2 regions of the Bradyrhizobium sp. MI1.4 genome follow, and region 2 is predicted to be linked to the other one. Evidence: predicted binding sites of a transcription regulator. Region 2 holds the regulator's gene; the other holds the start of a gene.
The links. The regulator LexA, encoded in region 2, represses DNA repair genes until DNA is damaged. The targets are predictions, from matches to a motif close to TGTTCNNNNTGTGTTCNG.

Region 1: AC0L23_RS38285 (DNA recombination protein RmuC) is a predicted target of LexA. The motif match lies at 1,424-1,441, and genes of this name have one in related genera.

Annotation. Positions count from the first base shown of each region.
Region 1 is NZ_JBVVPP010000081.1:8,470-12,678, reverse strand. Features, by position in the region: gene fmt (methionyl-tRNA formyltransferase) at 1-764, opposite strand, end outside; gene def (peptide deformylase) at 777-1,301, opposite strand; gene AC0L23_RS38285 (DNA recombination protein RmuC) at 1,473-2,672, shown strand; partial or broken gene AC0L23_RS38280 (GIY-YIG nuclease family protein) at 2,734-3,000, shown strand; gene AC0L23_RS38275 (DNA recombination protein RmuC) at 3,098-4,209, opposite strand, start outside.
Region 2 is NZ_JBVVPP010000027.1:9,646-13,854, forward strand. Features, by position in the region: gene AC0L23_RS25070 (ComEC/Rec2 family competence protein) at 1-510, shown strand, start outside; gene AC0L23_RS25075 (hypothetical protein) at 649-1,083, opposite strand; gene lexA (transcriptional repressor LexA) at 1,577-2,278, opposite strand; gene AC0L23_RS25085 (molybdopterin molybdotransferase MoeA) at 2,455-3,666, opposite strand; gene AC0L23_RS25090 (hypothetical protein) at 3,905-4,096, opposite strand.

The DNA of each region.
Region 1 (4,209 bases), on a different contig from region 2:
CCTTTCGCCAGCTCGCAGCGCAGGATCTTGACCCGCGCATTCTCAAGTTCGGCCCAGGCGCCGGGAAACGGCGACAGGCCGTGGATATGGCGCAGCACCTCGCGCGCGGGCCTGGTCCAGTCGATCCGCGCCTCGGCCTTGTCGATCTTGGCGGCATAGGTGACGCCGTCCTCGCTCTGCTGCTTCAGCTGAAGCCCACCGCGGGCCAGCGCGGCCATGGCGCGCACCATCAGATCGGCACCGAGCCGCGACAGACGATCGTGCAGATCGAGCGCGGTCATGTTGTCCGTGATCGCGAGCCGTTCCGCCATGGCGACGTCGCCGGTGTCGAGGCCAACATCCATCTTCATCACCATCACGCCGCTCTCGGCATCGCCGGCCATGATCGCGCGGTTGATGGGAGCGGCACCGCGCCAGCGTGGCAGCAGCGAGGCGTGCAGGTTGTAGCAGCCGAGCTTCGGCGCATCGAGGATCGCCTGCGGCAGGATCATGCCATAGGCGACGACGACGGCCGCATCGGCGTCAAAGGCGCGAAATTCTTCCAGCGCCTCCGGCGTTTTCAAAGTCTTCGGCGTCAGCACGGGCACACCGAGCTTTCGCGCAGCCTCTTCCACCGGGGTCGGCTGCAATTGCAGCCCGCGCCGTCCGCCGGGCTTCGGCGCGCGCGTGTACACGGCCGCGATCTCGTGGCCATGCGCGACGAGCTCGAGCAGCGTCGGCACGGAGAAATCGGGCGTGCCCATGAAGATCAGGCGGAGGGGCATCGACAGAGAACCTCACTCCGCGCGCTTGGCGGCTTTCTCGAACTTCTTCAGCACGCGGTCGCGCTTGAGCTTTGACAGATAGTCGACGAACAGCACGCCGTTGAGATGGTCGATCTCGTGTTGGATGCAGGTGGCGTAGAGGCCTTCGGCGTCCTCCTCGTGCACCTTGCCGTCGAGATCGGTGTAGCGCACCCGCACCTTCGCAGGGCGCTCGACCTCCTCGTAATATTCGGGGATCGACAGGCAGCCTTCCTCGTAGACCGACAGGTCCTCCGAAGAGGCGATGATTTCCGGATTGATGAAGACGCGCGGCTCGGGCTTGGTCTCGCCGTCCTGGTCGGGCTTGGCGAGGTCCATGGTGATCAGCCGCAACGGCTGCGCGATCTGGATCGCCGCGAGCCCGATGCCGGGCGCGTCGTACATGGTCTCGAACATGTCGTCGGCAAGCTTGCGGATCTCCGGCGTGACCTTCTCGATCGGCTTGGAGACCAGACGCAGCTGCTTGTCGGGCAGGATGATGATTTCTCTGAGGGCCATGGCCGCGATTTAAGCCGCGCGTTCGATGCGGTCAATGCGGCCGGGAACCCCGTTAACCCTCCGCTAACCATAAAACTTCAGGTTTCGTTAACCATAAAAATTAACAGAGCATTTACCATAAATGTTCGCTATTCGTTCGTGTCTCGAAGCGAATCGGCTAGAAGCAGGGGCATGAACGAGGTCATTTTCATGCTTGGCGACTGGCCGGTGCGCACCGTGGACGCGCTGATCGGCTTCGGCGCCCTGGTCCTTATCCTGCTGCTCGTGATTGCCGTCGTGATCGCGCGGTCAGGGCGGCGCGGCGCGGAACTCGCGATGGCCAACGCCATCCGCGCCGACGAGCTCGAGGAGCGCATCAGCCAGATGCTGCACGCCCAGAGCGAGGCTGCGGGGCGAGTCGACGCCATGACCCAGACGCTGGCCGGCCGCCAGGCCGACATGGCGCGCGCGGTCAACGAGCGGCTGGATTCGGTGACCCACCGCGTCGGCCAGTCCATGGAGCACTCGACCCGCAACACCATGGAGAGCCTGCACGCGCTGCACGAGCGGCTCGGCATCATCGACAGCGCACACAAGAACCTCACCGACCTCACCACGCAGGTGACGACCCTGCGCGACGTGCTCGCCAACAAGCAGTCGCGCGGCGCCTTCGGTCAGGCGCGGATGGAAGCGATCGTCCAGGACGGTCTGCCGAAGGGCGCCTACGAGTTCCAGTTCACGCTCTCGACCGGCAAGCGTCCGGACTGCGTCGTGTTCCTGCCCGACCAGCGTCCGCTCTGCATCGACGCGAAATTTCCGCTGGAGGCGATGACCGCGCTGCATGATGCACGCACCGATGAGGAAAAGCGCATCGCCACGCAGCGGCTGCGCGGTGACGTGATGAAGCATGTCAGCGACATCGCCGAAAAATATCTCGTCGCCGGCGAGACCCAGGAAATGGCGTTGATGTTCGTGCCGTCGGAATCGGTCTACGCCGAGATCCACGACGGTTTCGACGACGTGATCCAGAAGGCGTATCGCGCCCGTGTCGTGCTGGTGTCGCCGTCGCTGCTGATGCTGGCGATCCAGGTGATGCAGCAGATCATGAAGGACGCGCGCATGCGCGATGCCGCCGACCAGATCCAGACCGAAGTGATCAAGCTCGGCGACGACCTCGGCCGCCTGCGCGATCGCGTGCTGAAATTGCAGAAGCACTTTGCCGACGCGAACGAGGACGTCCGCCAGATCCTGATCTCCGCCGACAAGATCGAGAAGCGCGCGGGGCGCATCGAAGAGCTCGATTTCAGCAAGAGCGATGCCCCCGAAGCCCCGCATCTCGTGGCGACCGGCGCTGCCGAGTTGTTCCCGAGGAAGCTCCAGGCGGGGGAGTAGAATATAGAACACACTGTCGTCGCCGGCTTGACCGGGCGACCCAGTATCCCAGAGACGGCAGATGGGCGGGCGCTGCTACTACGTGTACATTCTCGCCAGCAAGATGGGCGACACGCTCTACATTGGCGTAACGAACGATCTCATCCGCCGTGTGGCCGAACACAAATTGCAGTTAGTCGAGAGCTTCACGAAGGAATAGGGCGTTGTGAAGCTAGTCTATTTCGAGCAATTCGATGATCCCGAGAATGCGATAAAACGCGAGAAGCGCCTGAAAAAATGGACGCGCGCCTGGAAGATTGCGCTGATCGAGAAGGATAATCCCGATTGAAACGATCTCTATGCGGAGATCGCGGGCCCTCCATAACTCCGGCCTCTGGAATACTGGGTCGCCCGGTCAAGCCGGCGACGACAGTGTGTTCTATATTCTACTCCCCCGCCTGGAGCTTCCTCGGGAACAACTCGGCAGCGCCGGTCGCCACGAGATGCGGGGCTTCGGGGGCATCGCTCTTGCTGAAATCGAGCTCTTCGATGCGCCCCGCGCGCTTCTCGATCTTGTCGGCGGAGATCAGGATCTGGCGGACGTCCTCGTTCGCGTCGGCAAAGTGCTTCTGCAATTTCAGCACGCGATCGCGCAGGCGGCCGAGGTCGTCGCCGAGCTTGATCACTTCGGTCTGGATCTGGTCGGCGGCATCGCGCATGCGCGCGTCCTTCATGATCTGCTGCATCACCTGGATCGCCAGCATCAGCAGCGACGGCGACACCAGCACGACACGGGCGCGATACGCCTTCTGGATCACGTCGTCGAAACCGTCGTGGATCTCGGCGTAGACCGATTCCGACGGCACGAACATCAACGCCATTTCCTGGGTCTCGCCGGCGACGAGATATTTTTCGGCGATGTCGCTGACATGCTTCATCACGTCACCGCGCAGCCGCTGCGTGGCGATGCGCTTTTCCTCATCGGTGCGTGCATCATGCAGCGCGGTCATCGCCTCCAGCGGAAATTTCGCGTCGATGCAGAGCGGACGCTGGTCGGGCAGGAACACGACGCAGTCCGGACGCTTGCCGGTCGAGAGCGTGAACTGGAACTCGTAGGCGCCCTTCGGCAGACCGTCCTGGACGATCGCTTCCATCCGCGCCTGACCGAAGGCGCCGCGCGACTGCTTGTTGGCGAGCACGTCGCGCAGGGTCGTCACCTGCGTGGTGAGGTCGGTGAGGTTCTTGTGTGCGCTGTCGATGATGCCGAGCCGCTCGTGCAGCGCGTGCAGGCTCTCCATGGTGTTGCGGGTCGAGTGCTCCATGGACTGGCCGACGCGGTGGGTCACCGAATCCAGCCGCTCGTTGACCGCGCGCGCCATGTCGGCCTGGCGGCCGGCCAGCGTCTGGGTCATGGCGTCGACTCGCCCCGCAGCCTCGCTCTGGGCGTGCAGCATCTGGCTGATGCGCTCCTCGAGCTCGTCGGCGCGGATGGCGTTGGCCATCGCGAGTTCCGCGCCGCGCCGCCCTGACCGCGCGATCACGACGGCAATCACGAGCA
Region 2 (4,209 bases):
GGCGCCAGCGTCGCGGTGCGGGGCAGGGACGGATATCTGCACCTGATCAGGACGAACAAGGACAGCTTTCTGCTCAAGGAATGGCTCGCTGCCGACGCCGATCCGCGCGATGCGGGCAGAGCCTCGCTTGCCGATGGCGTGTCCTGCGACGAATCCGGCTGCGTGACGCCACTGGCCGACGGGAGGCTGGTCGCGCTGGCACTGCGCGTCGACGCTCTCGCGGACGATTGCAGTCGGGCCGCGCTGGTGGTGACGACTCGTCCCGCACCGCCTGATTGCGCGGCGATGGTGGTCGATCGGCAGCGGCTCGCCAGCCAGAGCGCGCTGGCGCTGACGCAGCGTGGTGACGGTTTTGTGGTTCAGGCAGTGAGGGCGAGAGGCACGAGCCGCCCCTGGTTGCCGGCCGGCGCCGGCGAGGGTGATTTCGACGGCAGCCTCGCGCCAAAGTCGACCGCGCCTCGCATCAAGGACGCAACGCCGGCGGACACCGACCTGCAAGCCGACGATTGATCTGATGGTGCGGAGCAACGCAGTGGTTCGGTGCGTCCGTTCGGATTAGCGGGGTGCAAACCACACCATCTCGCCGGCCACGGCCGGCGATGGCGATTTAATCCTGACCTCCGACTTCGTAGCCGGAGGGCGGCTCTGTCAGCCGATCGGCAGGTGCGTGACGGTCGGCTGCCTGTCGGCGGTGATCTGCGCCTTGTGCTCGCGCTCGGTGACCGACTGAGTCACCGGCAGTTGCAGCACCGTCGCGCGCTGGCCTTCGACGAGCTGCGTCACCAGCACGTATTTGCCGTCGGGGAATTCGATCGCATCATGATGGCGGTCGGGAACGTGCGGATCGATCTTGCCGAACTTGCCCACGCGGGAATTGATGGTGCGCGTCCAGATCCAGCGATTGTCGTAGCGGACGTCGTCGGCGAAGGCGAGCTCCGTCCCCGGCAGCAGGCAGACGGCAACAGACGGATCGGCTGCAGAGGCGAAGCCGCGCGTCGAGGTGCCGCGGAAGCTTGTCGTGACGATCGTCTCGCCGACTTCGGCGGGGCGCGACGCGACGGCATGTAGGCTGTAGTCACACATCGGGTGCTCCTCATGCTGGGATAGCAACCCGCGTCTCTTATCGAGGCGCAGGCCTCTATCAGAGTGGAAGCACGAACGCTCTGCTTGGTTGTGGGCAAATCTGCGGCTGGCTTCCGCAAGCCGCGATCACATTATCTTTCCCGAATTCAATAGGAACAAAGCTCGCCGCGATGCATTCGGGAGGCGCGTACGCGAACATTGCCAACTTGGCTGCAACGGCCGAACTTGACCGCTGGTCGCTGTTTCCTCGAACAACCGAGCCGCGAAGCGGTGCTGCTTGAAGCGGTGCTGCTTCGTCGGCGTGGCGAGGAGCCAGCGTTGGAGGAGGGGCCGGATAGTCTGTGCAGAACCAGAAAGGCTATCCAGCCGGAGCGGACGATGATCCGCTCCAATCTCTGACCGGCGATGTCGATCGGAAGCGCGCGAGGCGCCAAGCACCTCCGGCATGAAGTGCTTCCGATATGAAGTACTGCCGATAGAAAGACTCCCGGTATCAGTACTTCCGGTAAAGCCCGATCAGCTTGCCCTGAATCTTCACCCGGTTGGGCGGCAGGATGCGGACCTCATAGGCCGCGTTGGCGGGCTCGAGCGCGATCGAGGCGCCGCGACGGCGGAAGCGCTTCAGTGTCGCTTCCTCGTCGTCGATCAGCGCCACCACGATGTCGCCGGTATCGGCGCTCTCGTTGCGCTGGATCAGGGCCATGTCGCCGTCGAGAATGCCGGCTTCGACCATCGAGTCGCCGCGCACTTCCAGCGCGTAATGCTCGCCCGAGCCGAGCATGTCAGGCGGTACGCTGATAGTATGGCTGCGGGTCTGCAACGCCTCGATCGGCGTGCCGGCCGCGATGCGGCCCATCACCGGCACCGCGACGGGACGTTCGCCCTCGTCAGCGGGCAGGCTCGCGCTCGCACGCACCTTGCCGAGATTGCCCTCGATGACGCTCGGCGTGAAGCCGCGGCGGCTGCCAGCGGCTGCCTGGAGCTCCGGCAGCTTGATGACTTCAATCGCACGGGCGCGGTTGGGCAGGCGTCGGATGAAGCCACGCTCCTCGAGCGCCGTGATCAGGCGATGGATGCCCGACTTCGAGCGCAGATCGAGCGCATCCTTCATCTCGTCGAAGGAGGGCGGCACGCCGCTTTCCTTCAGACGTTCACTGATGAACCGCAGAAGCTCGTATTGTTTGCGCGTTAACATCTCGACCAAAGTCCCCCGGTTGATGTCGTCCGATTCCGAGACGCTGAATTCGGCCATAAGCCGCTGCATGCTCGAAACAAATCATGAACAGACACTATATGTTCGATACATGTTCCGCAACTGCTTAATTTACCGTGAACAGAGCAAAGTGCGCGGAACGCGCGTTGCGGGGGCGCTCAGACGGGGAGCCGCAACACTTCGCAAGCCGTGCCGGCTTCGGCCTTCGGCGCGAATGGTGCGCGGACGAGAAGTACCTGTGCTGCAGCGAGATTCGCAAGCAGCGAAGAGTCCTGATGATTGACGGGAACAACGACGCGTGTGCCATCGTCACGCTCCTCAAGATGCGCGCGCAGATAGTCCTCGCGCTGGTCGTTGGCGCCGACGTCGCGGCCGAGCACGGCGCGTTCACGGCGATGGTGAATCACTGAACGGCCCGACAGGGCGCGAATCAGCGGCACCATGAACAGGAAAGCGCACACGTAGGACGATACGGGATTGCCCGGCAGGCCGATCACACCCATTGCGCCGAGTCGCCCGTGCATCATCGGCTTGCCTGGCCGCATCGCGATCTTCCAGAACGCCATCGCGATGCCTTCGTCCCGCAGTGCCTGCTGGACCAGATCGTGGTCGCCGACCGATGCGCCGCCGGTCGTGATCAGGACGTCGGCGCCGCTCTCGCGGGCGCGGCGGATGCCGGCGGTGGTGGCCTCGAGCGTGTCGGCGGCAATACCGAGGTCGATGGTCTCGGCGCCCTCGCTGCGGGCGAGCGCGTGCAGGGCGTAGCCGTTGGAATAGACGATCTGGCCGTGGCCGGGCGTGGTGCCCGGCATCACCAGCTCGTCGCCGGTGGCGAGAATCGCGACCTTCGGACGCCTGACAACGGCAAGGTGCGGATGATTCATCCCGGCGGCGAGCGCGAGGTCTCGCTCGGTCAGACGGCTTCCCTTGCGCAGGAGCACGTCGCCCTCGCGGAAATCGACGCCGGCGGGGCGGATGTGCCGGCCGGCGATCGCGGCTTCCTTGATCGTGATGCGCTTGCCGGCGGCGACCGTGTCCTCCTGGATCACGACGGCGTCCGCGCCAAAGGGAACGACGCCGCCGGTGAAGATCCGCACGGCCTCGCCGGCTCCGACCGTCCCCTCGAACGGTCGGCCCGCTGCGACTTCGCCGATGACGGTGAGCTCCGAATCGATCGTCGCGGCATCGGCCGCGCGCACCGCGTAGCCGTCCATCGCCGACATCGCTTGCGGCGGCTGCGTGCGCCGCGCCACGACGTCACGCGCGAGCACGCGATGGTAGGCCTCGTCGAGGGAAATCATTTCTTCCGGCAGCGGCTCTGCACCCGCCAGCACCGCGGCAAGCGCGTCAGAAACCGGCATCAAGGCCACGGCGAAAACTCCTGCTCGGCACGTTCGGGCGAATGTTCCGCACGTCTTCTAGCCGAGCGCAGGCGCAGAGGCAAAAGCGGCTGAGCAGGCACAGTCATCCCGCCCCTTCACATTGTTCCGGAAGGCAGGATCAAGCGCGTCGCGGCATGATCCGAAGGAGGTCACAGATCGGCAGGAGAGTGGTCATGGAAGCGACGAAAATCATGGCAAGGCGAGAACGCGCCATGGCCTGAATCGATCAGCTCCCTGCCTGCCCGGGAGTTACGTCGGGCGCCTTGGATCCCTGATCCTTGTCGGGCAGCGGGTCGGCTTGGGATTTCAGGTCGGCGGCCTTGCTCACAAGCTTGGCGGAAAGGTCCGAATCTGAAGTTGTCCTCGCGAATTCAAGAAGAAGAGAGGCCTGCTTGGTGAGGTAGGTTTTGCCCAGCACGATGATGCATCCGTCCGTAGAAGTCCCAACGGACTCTAAGAGTCCGGAAGGCGGTATTCCGTTCCCGGAACTCTGTATAAAAATGCACAAAGTGATCCGGTTCCTCAATTTTT